Regions from separate parts of the Jeotgalibaca sp. MA1X17-3 genome, predicted to be linked through region 1. Evidence: a T-box and tRNA genes for the amino acid it is inferred to sense, from the RefSeq annotation. Region 1 holds a T-box; the other holds one or more tRNA genes.
The links. The T-box of region 1 lies ahead of tyrS (tyrosine--tRNA ligase). A T-box ahead of a tRNA ligase gene usually reads a tRNA of that ligase, here a tRNA-Tyr.

Region 1 (7,199 bases):
ATTTTCTCGTGGAGCATGAATATATTGTCCACCACCAAGATAAATCGCTACGTGATACGTACCACCACGTGAACCCCAGAATAATAGATCACCAGGTTGTGCAGCTGATACAGAAATTTGTGTTCCTGAATTTTCTTGAGGAACAGTCCAACCTCCGATGTTTACTCCGTACGCTTCACGATATACGTAAGCTGTGAAACCAGAACAATCAAATCCAGAAGTAGATGATCCACCCCATACATAAGGAACTCCTAAATATTTATAAGCTACACTAATCAAATCTCCAGATGGTGCCGGAGTTGATGGTGCTGCCGGTTGTGGAGTCTCTACAGGCGCTGGCGTTGGTGCTGGTGCCTGAACAGTAGGAGTTGAAGCTGTACTTGTGTTTGTTGTACTAGTATTCGTACTTGTATTTGTATTTGTTTGAACCACTTCTTGGACCGTTCCTGCAGTTTGCTCTTGTTGAATTACTACAGCTTGTTGACGAGCCGCTTCTTCAGTTGCTGCTTGTTGAATCGCTGCTTCTTCAGCTGCTAGTCTTTGGCGTTCCGCTTCTTCTGCAGCACGACGATCTGCTTCTTCTTTTTGAGCAACAAATTTTTGACGGTCTTGTTCTGCAGTTGCTTTTTCAGCACTTAGCGCTGCTACTGCACTTTCTTGTTCAATACGTTTTACTTCTAAAGTACCTTTTAATTGCTCTAATTCAGAAGACATTGCCATAATTTCATTTAATTTTTCTTCTGTTTCAGTTTTTTTATCTGCTACGACTTGTTGGTCTTCAATTTGTTTTTCAACTAAATCTTTATTAGCCGTTACCATTTTAGTAACCACATCAACTCTAGAAATTAAATCTGTTAGTGATTCGGAAGCGAATACGAACGTTACATAGCTTTCATTCGATCCTTTTACTTGTACAGAACGTGCTTGTTCTTCTAATTGAGCTTCACGTTGGTCAATGATTTCTTGCAATTTAGCAATTTCTTTTTCTAATGTAGTGATTGCATCCTGTGTTTCAACACGTTGAGCAGATAGTTCAGCCGCTCTTTCTTCTGCTGTTGTGATTTCAGCATTTACAGTAGAGAGAACTTCTTCTGCACCTGATACACGATTCGCTAATTCATTTACTTTTTGTTCTTGTTTTTGGATTTTATCCGTTAATTCGTCGGCGGATGCAGTTAAAGGTGCTGCTAGACTTGCAGTTAGGATTGAACCCGTTAATATAAAAGTGACAAGTTTCTTTTTCAAGTTTTATTCCCCCGTTAAGTTTTCTTTTTTTATATGATTAATTTTTTATATTTGGCTTTTTTAGAATATATTAAGAATTTCTTGAGATAGTACTCAACGTTGAAATCATAGCATAGATACTTTGTGAAAAATCCTTTATCGTCAACTTGTATTTTCCTTGTAACACAATCGTAACGAAATATGACTTATGTTTCATTTTGTAATATAATAGACACGTTGATGAAGGACAAGATAAGACAGCGCTCTCAATGATTGACTTTTCTAAACTCCTTCTTTATAATGATTGAAATAAGAATAAATAAAAAATGCTTTGAAAGAACGAAGTAGGATTAAGGTCTTGCATAATAGAGAGTCAGCAGACGGTGGAAGCTGGTACAACCTTAAACTGAATTACATTCTGGAGCATTCTTAAAAATAAGCGGTTTGCTACCGATAAAAGCTAGAGTGGTTTTCATAAACATTAGTTAGTCTTCGTGACTTACTCTTTTGAAAACAATTTGGGTGGTAACACGGTGGAAATCGTCCCTAGTAAAGATGAATAGTCTTTACTAGGGACGATTTTTTTATATAAAAAAAGGAGTGTAACAAAATATGAATATAATCGATGAACTAGAATGGCGCGGAGCCATCAATCAACAAACAGATGAAGAAGGATTACGTGAATTAGCAAAACAGAAAAAGATTGGTGTATACTGCGGAATTGATGCGACAGGTGCCAGCATGCATATTGGTCACCTAATCCCCTTCATGATTCTAAAAAGATTTCAATTATCAGGGCACAATCCAGTAATCTTAATAGGTGGTGCAACTGGATCCATCGGAGACCCAAGTGGAAAGTCTGAAGAACGTGTACTTCAAACAGAAGAACAAGTTCAACATAACGCAGAATCCATCACTAAACAGATGAGAAAACTTTTCCAAGCAGGCGAAAGTGAATCCAATATTCGTTTAACTAACAACCTAGACTGGACAAAAGAACTCACTTTGTTAGAGTTCCTTCGTGAATATGGTAAAAATTTCAATGTTAATACGATGCTAGCGAAAGATATCGTTGCAAGCCGTTTAGAAGTAGGGATTTCTTTCACTGAATTTTCATATCAGATTCTTCAGTCCATGGACTTTCTACACCTCTATAAACATGAAGATGTACAAGTACAGATTGGTGGAGCAGATCAATGGGGAAATATCACAGCAGGCCTTGAATTAATTCGGAAAAAAGAAGGTGCAGACGCAAAAGCATTTGGCCTTACTATCCCTCTCATGTTGAAGTCAGATGGTACTAAATTTGGAAAAACCGCTGGAGGTGCCGTTTGGCTAGATCCTGAATTGACTACCCCTTATGAATTTTATCAATTTTGGGTAAATCAAGATGACCGCGATGTCGTAAAATATTTAAAATACTTTACCTTCTTAAATAAAGAAAATATTGATGTTTTAGCTGAAAAAGTACTTACTGAGCCTCATAAACGAGAAGCCCAAAAAACACTTGCTGCTGAAATGACTAAGTTTGTTCACGGCGAAGAAGAACTTCAGATTGCTTTAAAAATTACAGAAGCATTGTTTACAGGAGATGTTAAGAAATTAACAGCTGACGAAATTGCACAAGGATTTAAAAATATGCCAACTTTTGAAGCTTCCACAGAAGAACAAGATTTAGTAACGTGGTTAGTCGATTTGGGTATAGAACCTTCTCGACGACAATCAAGAGAAGATATTAAAAATGGTGCAATTTCTATCAATGGCGACAAAATAACAGAGTTAGACTTTGTTGTAAAGGCTGAAAATTCATTTGATAAGCGGTTTATTATTGTTCGTCGCGGAAAGAAAAAATACTTCCTCGTGAAGCTGGTGTCAAAGAATGACTGATTCCCTTCGTGCTACACTTGTTCCAGTTCGGGATACGATGCAAGTAGAAGATGTAGCCAATCTTGCCGACATCATTTGGCGAGAGCATTATGTACCGATTATTGGCGAAGAACAAGTCAACTATATGTTGAAAAACCTTCAGTCTACTGAAAAAATGATCGAAGACATTGCATCTGGAAAAACGGAATATTTTTCAATTGAAGCTCATAACGAAGAAATTGGCTATGTTGCTATTGAGTGGCAAAATCAAATGATGTTCATAAGTAAACTTTATCTTTTAAATTCTTCCCGTGGAAATGGTTTTGCTTCCCAAATCATAAAGGAGTTAAAGATAAGAGCTCTTCAACAAAAGAAGTCTTTTATACAATTAACAGTAAATAAGTACAATTCATCTGCTATAACTTTTTATGAAAAAATGGGATTTGTTAAAATAGATTCTATTATTTCTTCTATTGGAGATGGCTTTGTAATGGATGATTATGTATACGAATATGATCTTTCTTCCGAGCAATAAAAAAACAGGATTTCTCTTGTATAAACTAAGAGAAATCCTGTTTTTTTATGATTTTTTTTTATTTTTTTCTATGCTTTCTTTTGCGGCTCTACGTTTTGATTTGATCAGAACATTGATTCCAATTAAAAGGATTCCCACCATTGCCATAATCGTTAAGTTCGTAACTTGCAACATTTGAAGAATAAAAACACCAATCCCATATAAACCTATTGTAAATAGATTTAATCTTTCTTCCCAGTCATCTTTTTCAGGATAATTTTTCCCGAATGTTACAAATAAAAAATGAATGAAATAAAAGACAATGACTGCTGAAAAAATAAAAATAACATTTTCAAACTCCCCTAAAAGGATACCTGCATAACGTTTTAACATCACTAAGATAATGAGAAAAGTTGTTTGAACCATATTTTCTTTTTCTTTAATCGAGAACATTCAAATACCTTACTTTCTCTTTATATATTTACTCTAGCCTACCATGAAAACCATATAGATTCATTTTTTATTTTAAACTTTTTGATAGTAGGGTTGACCAAATAATTCACCTTTTTGATAATTCTCTTTTCCTAATGTTAGATCCACAAATTTATTGACTTCCGATTCAGAAAGATCATAAAGAACTTCCATTTCTTTACTAAGCATGAGAGGTTGCTCTTTCATAACTACATCCAGACTAGGAACAGGATTCGGAACTAAGGTGGTACCTTCTGGTAAAATTTGTTGCAAAGCTTCTACTAATGCATCATAGGTTTGAGCTCCGACCACTTTGATTCCTTGATTCTTTTCATTAACCATTATAATAGTAGGGAAACTTGAAATGGTTAGAGTTTGTGCCAAACTTAAATCTCCATTCATCAGCATGCGTCCTTCAAATGAATGTGCATCTTCCCATATTTTTTTAGCATCCAGCCCTATTTCATTCAATATTGCTTCCAGCACTTCTCGTTTTGAAACATCTTGATTCCAAAGCATCACTGTTTCTCGAACTTTACGAAGAAAAAGGTTTGCTTTTTCAGGATAATCTCTATGCATGATCCCATAAATTTGAGAACTTGGATAGGAAGAGCGAACCGGTTCATCTAACCAAATCCGACCATCAATCACCATACGAGTATAGTCACCAATTTCATGCCATTGAGTAGCAATTCCCAGAGCTTGAGAAGTTTTATCTACCTCTTCTCCACCGTACGTATCCCACTTTTCAATCATACCACCCATAATCGTAGTATCATCCGCAATATACTTTGCATATTGATACCGAAACTTCCGAATGGTTGGCTCAAAAACCCAACAGAAAGAACAAAGAGGATCTGTTCCATAAAATAAATCTACTTTTGGTAGTGGTGTTTCATTACTTTTCATGTTTTTCTCCTTTTAATAGTTTTTTTAATATCTTTGACATGAAATCATCCCCATTCTTTTGGGCTCCACATTCTTCCGTCAATTTCACCTTCTGTTTGCTCGATTCGCTTATATTGCTCTTCTATTAGCTTTAAAAACTCTTGGTAGAGAGCTTTCTGTCGATAATCGCTAGACTTTCGTTCCAGCTCTTTAATTTGTTGTTTCATCCATTCTTCATGCTCCATTGCCATCCCCCACTTATCCTAAATCCTTCATCTCTTGAAGGGTCCAGTTCAAGTCATCTAAATTTTCTCTATTTTCTTTCATTTGAGTAATTAAAATATCAATTAACTGTTGGTCCGAATCAGACATATTTATTTTTCCAATCGTTTGTAACTCTTTTTCAAACCAGTCTTCTTTTGAAGATAAAGTAAAACCACTTACTTTGCTAACATATTGACGATAGCGAATGAGGAGTGTTTTTCGTTCTTCTTCACTCATATAATCAAAACGAGAAATCAGTAACGTCGGTAACAGGATCATTTTACACTTACGCGCTATTGCTTGGTAGGGTCTTGTTAATTCCGAAATGGTGTATTCTTCATTTCCACCTGGCTGATACTCTCGTTCATGAACCCCCGTCGTAATGACTAATCCAAACTCTTTTTCCTTCAATTCGCTTTCATAATTCCCGTAGGCAAAACCTTCTGTTAATACTTCATCTTGCCACTGTTTTAATAAGGGAGGAGAACTATACCAGTAAAAAGGAAATTGAAAGATAATACGATCATGGTCGGTCAGTAGTTGTTGTTCTTTCTCTCTATCAATTTTATGATCCGGATAGCAGGCCTCTAAATGATGCCAAGTTGTTCCTTTTTCTGGAAGGCTTTCTTGTAAGAAACTTTGAGTATGAGATTCTTTTAAAGTTGGATGAGAAATAATAATCAGAGTACGCATAGGTCTCCTTCCTTTTCTTGTTGTTATATAAAAGGATAGCAATCCATTTATAACAATTCAATCAATTTGTCTTTTAAAGTATCATTACTCATACAATTTACAACTTAAAAAAGTCAAAGCGATTCGTTATCGCTTTGACTTTGATTGTTCCAACTGATTTATTTGACTAAAATCCTTCTGCCTGTTTTTTTAGTTGCACTGCTTCTCTTCTATCTGCTAATTCATTTTGAATTTCCATCATACGAGTTCTATCTAATTCATAGTACTTCATTGCGACTAGTGAAGCAATCCAAGCTATTATCATTACACCAATGAATAAGGCTATAGTGATCCATTTAATCTCAGGAGAAAATGGTGTTCCTACGTCAGGAAATATTTCGGTAAATCCAATTAACGCAAGACTTAAACCAATCAGTGTCTGTGCAAATGAAGAAACTATTTTATCCACAAACGAGAAAATGGTTCCCATTACACCTGGTGCATAGCGTCCAGTTTTATAGGTTTCATAATCTGTTACATCTGGAATCATTGGAATAACTAATCCACCTGATAAGACTCTTAAACCTGCCCCCGCTACATATAATAGAATAAATGAAATACTGACAAAGCTCCAGTTTCCTAGACGAATTGTAGTAGGATCACCAAAAGTTAAAAGAAGTAATATACCAGTGTAAACAATGATTGCTAACCAAGTAAATACAACATAAGCCTTCTTAGTTCCCATTCTGGAAGCATAACCGGTTCCAAACAAAGCAATCAAAACACTAGGAATAAGGGTAATACCAGCTAGTGCTCCGAATAGTGCATAGTCTCCAATAACAATTCCAAATAACATAACCATAACAATAGAGTTACCTGCTATTTGACCACCTAATTTATCAGTAGAGGCTGCAATAATTAACATCTGCAAAGGACGATTTCCTTTTAAAATCCTCCACATATCTTTAAATGTAATCTTCACCGGTTCACCTGTCCCGAAGTATTCTGTTCGGTCACTTGATGAAATCCCAAGGATTGCTAAGAAAGTAAGAATTCCAGCAATAGCAATAAAGGTCAAGTTAAATTCATAAAAAAGTTCTGCACTATTAAATGATCCATACTTTGGAACCAAGTAAGTTGAAAGATAAATCCCTGCTCCAGCAAAGATTAGAGAAGTCATTGAAATATCAAAAGCTGAGAAGATTGGTCGTTGCTTAGGATCATTTGTAATTACTGATTGACCTGACTTTGTACAAGCAGTTTGGAAAGTATATCCAATAATATAAATGACATATAAAAC
Region 2 (7,199 bases), 560 kb from region 1:
GTAACTGTAAAAGCACGGCCGCAAGTTTAATTAACACAATAATTAAAACACCTTTTAAGAGTTGGATTGCCCGTGTACCTTTTAGGATAATGATTAACCGATAAACAAGATACCATACGAGAATGATATCTAAAAGGAAGAAAGCGTTCTGCCAACTGATTAAATTTTCAATATTAAATGTCACAAGGCTGCCCCTTTCTCTTTCAATTCTTTTCTATTATATCATAAGGTTTCTGATAGATGTCTTTTTGACAAGCACTTTTTATTAATTTGTCTTTTTTATAAAAAAAGCAAAGAAAGTAAGACTGTTTAAAAGGTCTTACCCTTCGCTGTTATGACTCTTTATAAGAAATTTACGTGTTTTTCAATATGATCGACTCTACAATATTTGCAACATCTTCAAAGGAATCGCAACTTTTCTCAAATGCATCATAAATTTTTGAGTAAACGAAACTTTCAAATAAGTCTTCTTGATCTATAAAAAGACTTTTCGTTGCTTTTTGATAAATCACATCTGCTTGTTCTTCCAATTGATTGATTTCAACTGCAATCGATAATAGTTGTTTTGATTTTTTGAAGTCCTTTAATTCTTTTATCATTTCAGATAATTTATGAGAGGCCTTCTCTACAATGTCCATAAACTCCAACATTTCAGGTTTAATTACTTTCGCTTGATACATATCCATACGGATGAGAACATCTTCTATATTGTCTAATACAGTATCCATCCCATGTGATAATTGAATAATATCTTCCCTCTCAATAGGCGGAAGAAAATCTTGGTACAAATAACTCATCATATGATGTTTCTTTTCATCAGCTTCTTGTTCTATTTTATGAATTTCTTTTAGTTTTCCTTCTAAAGCTTGTAACTGATAATCTTTGATATTTTCTGACAGGAAGTCCGCAGCATCTATAATAAGGAGTGATATTTCTTCAAAAGCACTAAAATAGTTATATTCTTCTTTTCTTCTCTTAAACATATAATCACCTTCCTAAAAGATTTTCATAAATAATAAGGCCATTAGATATCCTACTAAGCCACATCCAGGGAAGGTAAGTACCCATGCCCAGACCATATCTTTCACGGTTGACCAGTTAATACTTGAAAGACGGTTTGCAGCCCCTACACCCATAATAGCAGTTGTTTTAGTGTGTGTAGTGCTTACAGGTAAGCCAAATATAGAAGAGACTAGCAAACTCACAGCCCCAGCCATGTCTGCACTAAATCCCTGATATTTTTCCATTTTTACCATATCCATACCAACTGTTTTTATAATCTTATAACCACCAATTGAAGTCCCTATTGCCATTACTACTGAACAAAGAATCATCATCCATACGGGAATGATAAAATTTGAGACACTTCCTTGTCCTTGTCCTAAAAAAATACCTAACATAAAAATCCCCATAAACTTTTGGCCATCTTGTGCCCCATGCATAAAGGCCATCCCAGCTCCCGCAGCTATTTGACCATTTTTAAAAAAGTTATTTGATTTTTGACGTGGAATTCTTCTAAAAAAGATTTGATTCATTTTTGTAAATAAAAAACCTAGTCCAAAACCTAATAGGGTCGAGAAAACTATTCCATAAATTACCTTGATCCATTCAGAAGGATTGATTCCACCAATTCCTCCTTGCAATGCAATAGCAGCACCTGATATTCCTGCAATAAGTGCATGACTTTCACTCGTAGGAATTCCAAAGTACCAAGCAGCGGTCGCCCATAATACAATCGCAAACAATGCAGCACACAAAGCAATAATTGAATCATGTGGATCTCCACCAAAATCTACCATATTCGCAATGGTTTGGGCTACGGTAGCATTAATTGATGTCATAATAAAAACACCTAAAAAATTAAATACCGCTGCTAAAATAATTGATTTTTTTGCTGACATAGAACGTGTAGAAACCATAGTAGCGATAGCATTCGGTGCATCTGTCCAGCCATTCACAAGAATAACTCCAAGCGTTAAGATAACAATAATTAAAAGAGTAGGAATTTCAACAATGCTTTGTAAAAAATCTCCCAAATGGATAGTCATAATATCTCCTCTTTCTTTACATAAGTGAATTTAAATGAGATCGGTTTCTTTGTGAGTTCTTCTATTCATTTTACCCCACTACGTTGAAAAAGACATCTCAAATGTAAAAATCAATTAAAAAAATACAGTTTGGATTCAACCAAACTGTACAAAAATTTATTTTTCTTTAGAAGCAATCATTTGGGCAGCAAGTGTAACTTTCTTTAGCCCTTCCTCAATAATTTCAGCTGATTGATGAGGCATGGCGTTGTGTCCTTCAATTACTATTTCAGCCAATATTTCCATACCAAAAATTCCTGCAAAAACATTATGTAAATAATTTACTGCCATATCCATAGATGCTGTTTCAACAGTAGAGTAAATTCCACCACGAGCATTCAACAAAACAACTTTTTTTCTGGCATTAATTGAACCATTTTACCGTTCTCATCATACTTAAAGGTAAATCCTGCTGAAAATACATAATCCATAAAAGTTTGGAGCCGTGCTGGAATCGTTAAATTCCATAAAGGAAAGGCAATGACAATTACATCTGCATTTGTAAAAGCATCCATCGCCTTTTGTTTGGCAGCCATTAAAATTGTTTCCTTTTCATTTAAACTTTCACCCAAAGCCAGTTTTCCCATTGCACTAAATAAATCTTGACCAATATAAGGCATATCCTCTTCAAAAATATCATAGGTATTTATATTGATTTCTTCATTTTTTTGAATTTCTTCGAGAAATGTCTCGTACATCTTACTGGAAATGCTTTCTGAAGCATTTCGATCATTTGCTTTTATCATTAATACGTTCATAATACCCTCCTATTAGAGCTTTTTTATATATCCATTCAAAAAAAACCATTAAGACAACGTCTTAATGGTTTCTAATGACTGGGGTAGCTGGGTTCGAACCAACGAATAACGGAGTCAAAGTCCGTTGCCTTACCACTTGGCTATACCCCAATAATAATAAAAATGAAAAAGGCGGCTGATGGGGATCGAACCCACGCGTGCCGGAACCACAATCCGGTGCGTTAACCACTTCGCCACAACCGCCATATTTTTCATTCCATTCATCCTTAGAGATAAATAAAATAAATGGAGGGGGGCAGATTCGAACTGCCGAACCCGAGGGAGCGGATTTACAGTCCGCCGCGTTTAGCCACTTCGCTACCCCTCCATAAGTCCTACTATATTCGGACTTATCTATTGTAAAACAAGCTCTTTTTTATTTCAACAAGACAAATAAACTCTAATGATTTTCTCATTTTTAAATTTAGCTATAAATTTCCCGATCGGTAAATAGAAATTAATAGCCAAATTCCAAACAAACCAGAAACCACAAAACCAGCTTGTCCTAAATATTGTCCTCCCGGTGAGGAAGACATGATTGCTGAGGATAGTAGTAATCCCACAATGATTAAAGACATGACGACTCTATTAAACATTTTCTTGAGGTCAATCCACTTTTCATCCAAATCATCCATATCAATTTTTAAACGAGTTCGACCATTCAAGGTTTGCTTTAATAGTTTCACCATATTTCCAGGTAATTCAACAGAATCTTTTAAAAAAGTATAACTTTTCAATGTTAGTTTCTCTTTACTGAATTGTTGTAGAACATTTTTCCAAGATAAATGTTCTCCTAAATATCCTTTTGCAGTACGAATGAGGTTTAAGTCTGGCGAAAGATCTTGGAATACTCCTTCTAAAATAGATAAAGCTTTTGCTAGAATCGTTAATTCACTCGGAACAATCAAGTTGTGGCGCTTAAACATTCGGATAAAGTCAGTTATAAATTCTGTCATACGAATATTTTTCATATCTGCTGATAAATAAATATCAAACATATGATTCAAGTCATCATATAGTTTTCGCTTATCTAATCGTTCTGTAGGAGTAGCTAAATCCAAACACACTTGGACAAGTAAATCGATGTCACGGGTAGCAAGACTTTCAATCAATTGATTTAGAGAAGCTTTCTTATCTTCCGAAAGCCTGCCCATAATCCCAAAGTCAATAAAATATATTTTACCTTCTTTGATAATAAAATTTCCTGGATGAGGATCCCCGTGGAAAAAACCATCATTAAAAATTTGTTTCAAGTAAGACATCATAAGCTTCTTACTAATATCTTCCATATCGTATCCTAGCAATTCCAGTTGTTCATCATTCGTTATTTTTATACCTTCAATATACTCTTCAACGAGAATTCGTCTTCTTGTTAAACCTTGATAGACTTTAGGCACGCCTACATAGGCAACTTCTTGATTAAGTTCCTTAAATTCATTTAGTAAACGAGCTTCATTTCGAAAATCTAATTCTATCAAAGTATTTTCTTTTACTTGTTCAAATGCTTCTTTTGGATCGATGACATCGATAATTCCTCCAGGGATCCGCCCACTCAAATCAATCAAAATATCTAAGTCTCGAATTAATAATTCATCAATAATTGGACGTTGTACTTTTAAGATAACTTCATCACCCGTACGCAATATTCCTTTATGGACTTGAGCAATCGAAGCACTTGCTAAAGGTTTTTCTTCAATTTTTAAAAAAACTTTTTCCAGTGTCATTCCTGTATCTTCAAAAAAGATACGTTCTACTTCTGAAAATGGGAATTCTGGAGCTTTGTCTTGAAGATGAGCTAATTCATCAATAAATGCTTGCGGTAGAATATCAAGACGAGTAGAAAGGATTTGTCCAATTTTAATAAAACTGGGACCCAACTTTTCAAAGGCTTTCCGTAAATTAGCTGCGTCATCTAATTCTGTATCCTTTTTATGTTGGATTTTATGGTTATAAACGAACTGGATCCCGTATGCTGACAAGACCCGTACTATTTCTCGTAATCGTTTGTCGTTTGCCATTTCCTTTCTCCCTTCTTTATCTTATTCTTTTTCCAACAAAGCATCTAACTTTCGGTTCAATGTATCTAATTTTTCATCCAATGCTTCCATTTCTTGTTTAGAAGCATATCCCATCTCATCCATTTCTGCTTTTCTTACTGGACGTGAATCAGTAACTTTGCGAGTCAATTCTTCTTGCATCTCTTTGCCTTCTTTGACAGTCACACGTCCTTTTTCTACCATTTCCTCAATCAGTTTTTCTGCTTTTTCAATCGAAGTAGAAGTCAGACCTACACCAGCTAAAAATATTTTTTTCAACTCTTCCATTTTTATCCTCTTCCTTTCTCTTCTTATCGCATTTCAACAACTCCATTGCTCCTTGCCTATATATTAACTCAAATCGAGAAAGATTTCAGTTATGTTCCATTTTAAGATGCACTTTCTTACTGAATTCTGTTAAAATGATAAGTATCCATCTAACATGTTATGAAACATATGGAATGACCGTTCATACAAAAGGAGTATGATTATGAAACAAACAAGAAATAAAACTTATCGAATTGCCATTTTAGGAATTCTCACAGCTATTATCATTTTACAAAATTTTGTACCCTTTTTAGGATATATCCCTATCCCACCACTTAATCCAACCATTATTCATATTACCGTTATTGTAGCCGCTTTTGTATTAGGCACAAAAGAAGGAATGATTATTGGAAGCGTTTGGGGAATAGTCCGATTGATCAAAGCGTATACTCTTCCAGCTTCACCACTTGATTTATTGCTCTTCACTAATCCAATGATATCCGTTGTACCTCGTATATTAGTAGGACTTGTTGCTGGTTTTACTATTCAAATGTTTCGCAAAAGAAACAAAGAGTCTCTTGGTATGATAGTTGGCGGTATTTTAGGCTCACTGACAAATACCATCCTTGTCTTAGGATTTATCGCATTATTCTATGGCAATGAATATTCTACGGCATTAGGAGTAAGCCCAACCAATCTGATGAGAGCGTTAGCAGCTATCGTCGCAACAAACGGTGTTGCAGAAGCAATTGCTGCCGGTTTCTTAGCACCTCTTCTCTCCCGTGCACTTATGAAAGTGAAGCGCAAATAAAAAACTATTTCGCATGGATGATAGAATCCTGCGAAATAGTTTTTTTATTCCCTTTCAACTTAATAACCAAAAGGAAAAAAGTGTTGGATAAACCAATTTGTGAGTGTAGCTCCACCAGCTCCATATAAATAGAGAGTGATTGGTTTAAAAATAAGGTAAATCAACATAAATCTTTTTAAAGTCATTCTTGTTAATCCTGCAATCATACATAAAAAATCATCCGGAAATCCAGGTAAAGCAAATGCAGTTGCTAAAAAATATTCAAATCGCTTTCCTTTCGTAAGCCAAACATAATATTTTTGATAGGTTTCTTCCTCTACAAAAGCACGCACAAGAGTTTTTCCAAATTTTCTAGCTAAATAAAAATTTAAAATAGAACCTCCACTTACGGCTATAAAACTATAGATAAATCCCATTAAAGGACCAAAAATTATTTGTCCAACTACTAAAGTGATACCACCTGGGATGACTGGATAAACGACCATAGTTAGTTGAAGAATAACAAATAAAAATGGTCCCCATATACCCATACCAACTAAACCAACCCGAATCTGGTCCATTACTTCGTTATAGCCCATCAGATAGATATATATAGCTAGGAACAGAGTAAGCAGCAAACCACCTACTGTTAAAATACGAATCATCTTTCTATTTAAGTGGATCCAATGATTAGATTTATGATCCATTCTCATTGCCCACCTCTTCCACTGTTTTTATAACTCTATTATACCTAATTTTCTAGTAAATACTCTACAACGAAAGAACGATCTTTTAAAATAAAAAACATATTTTTTTAATTTAATAACTAACAATTTTTACTGACCTAGTTGTGAATAAGAGAAGACCCCGATATCTTTTTTTAAATGAATCCTTGCAATTAAAATTAACTACCGTATAATCATCTTAAATAGAATCCTTTAACTAACCGTCCTGTGAGACGAAGAAGGTGAGTTTCTTTCAAACTCAATCAGCAGTTTATGTTGACCTCTTCTTTTGCATGCCAAAAAGAAGAGGTCTTTTTTTAGGAGGAAAAAAGATGCCAAAGGTTATCATGAATGAAATGGAAATGATGCGTGCACTAACTCGTTTGTCCTATGAAATTATTGAACGTAATAAAGGGATTGAGAATGTTATTTTAGTTGGCATTGAGACACGTGGCGTTTATCTCGCACACCGCATCGCCAAGAAAATAACTGAAATA

Region 2: it encodes a tRNA-Tyr, which carries the amino acid that the T-box ahead of tyrS (tyrosine--tRNA ligase) is inferred to sense. The anticodon was not compared.

The regions. Positions count from the first base shown of each region.
Region 1 is NZ_CP090983.1:676,194-683,392, reverse strand. Features, by position in the region: gene LZ578_RS03390 (NlpC/P60 family protein) at 1-1,245, opposite strand, end outside; T-box leader at 1,547-1,775, shown strand; gene tyrS (tyrosine--tRNA ligase) at 1,837-3,111, shown strand; gene LZ578_RS03380 (GNAT family N-acetyltransferase) at 3,104-3,625, shown strand; gene LZ578_RS03375 (hypothetical protein) at 3,671-4,057, opposite strand; gene LZ578_RS03370 (DsbA family protein) at 4,130-4,984, opposite strand; gene LZ578_RS03365 (hypothetical protein) at 5,029-5,208, opposite strand; gene LZ578_RS03360 (NAD(P)H-dependent oxidoreductase) at 5,222-5,920, opposite strand; gene LZ578_RS03355 (MFS transporter) at 6,087-7,199, opposite strand, start outside.
Region 2 is NZ_CP090983.1:115,578-122,776, forward strand. Features, by position in the region: gene cdaA (diadenylate cyclase CdaA) at 1-184, opposite strand, end outside; gene LZ578_RS00515 (DUF47 domain-containing protein) at 354-983, opposite strand; gene LZ578_RS00520 (inorganic phosphate transporter) at 996-2,048, opposite strand; partial or broken gene LZ578_RS00530 (FMN-dependent NADH-azoreductase) at 2,205-2,845, opposite strand; tRNA gene LZ578_RS00535 (tRNA-Gln) at 2,924-2,995, opposite strand; tRNA gene LZ578_RS00540 (tRNA-His) at 3,016-3,088, opposite strand; tRNA gene LZ578_RS00545 (tRNA-Tyr) at 3,132-3,212, opposite strand; gene LZ578_RS00550 (AarF/ABC1/UbiB kinase family protein) at 3,313-4,902, opposite strand; gene LZ578_RS00555 (phasin family protein) at 4,924-5,208, opposite strand; gene LZ578_RS00560 (ECF transporter S component) at 5,411-5,998, shown strand; gene LZ578_RS00565 (TVP38/TMEM64 family protein) at 6,058-6,684, opposite strand; gene pyrR (bifunctional pyr operon transcriptional regulator/uracil phosphoribosyltransferase PyrR) at 7,035-7,199, shown strand, end outside.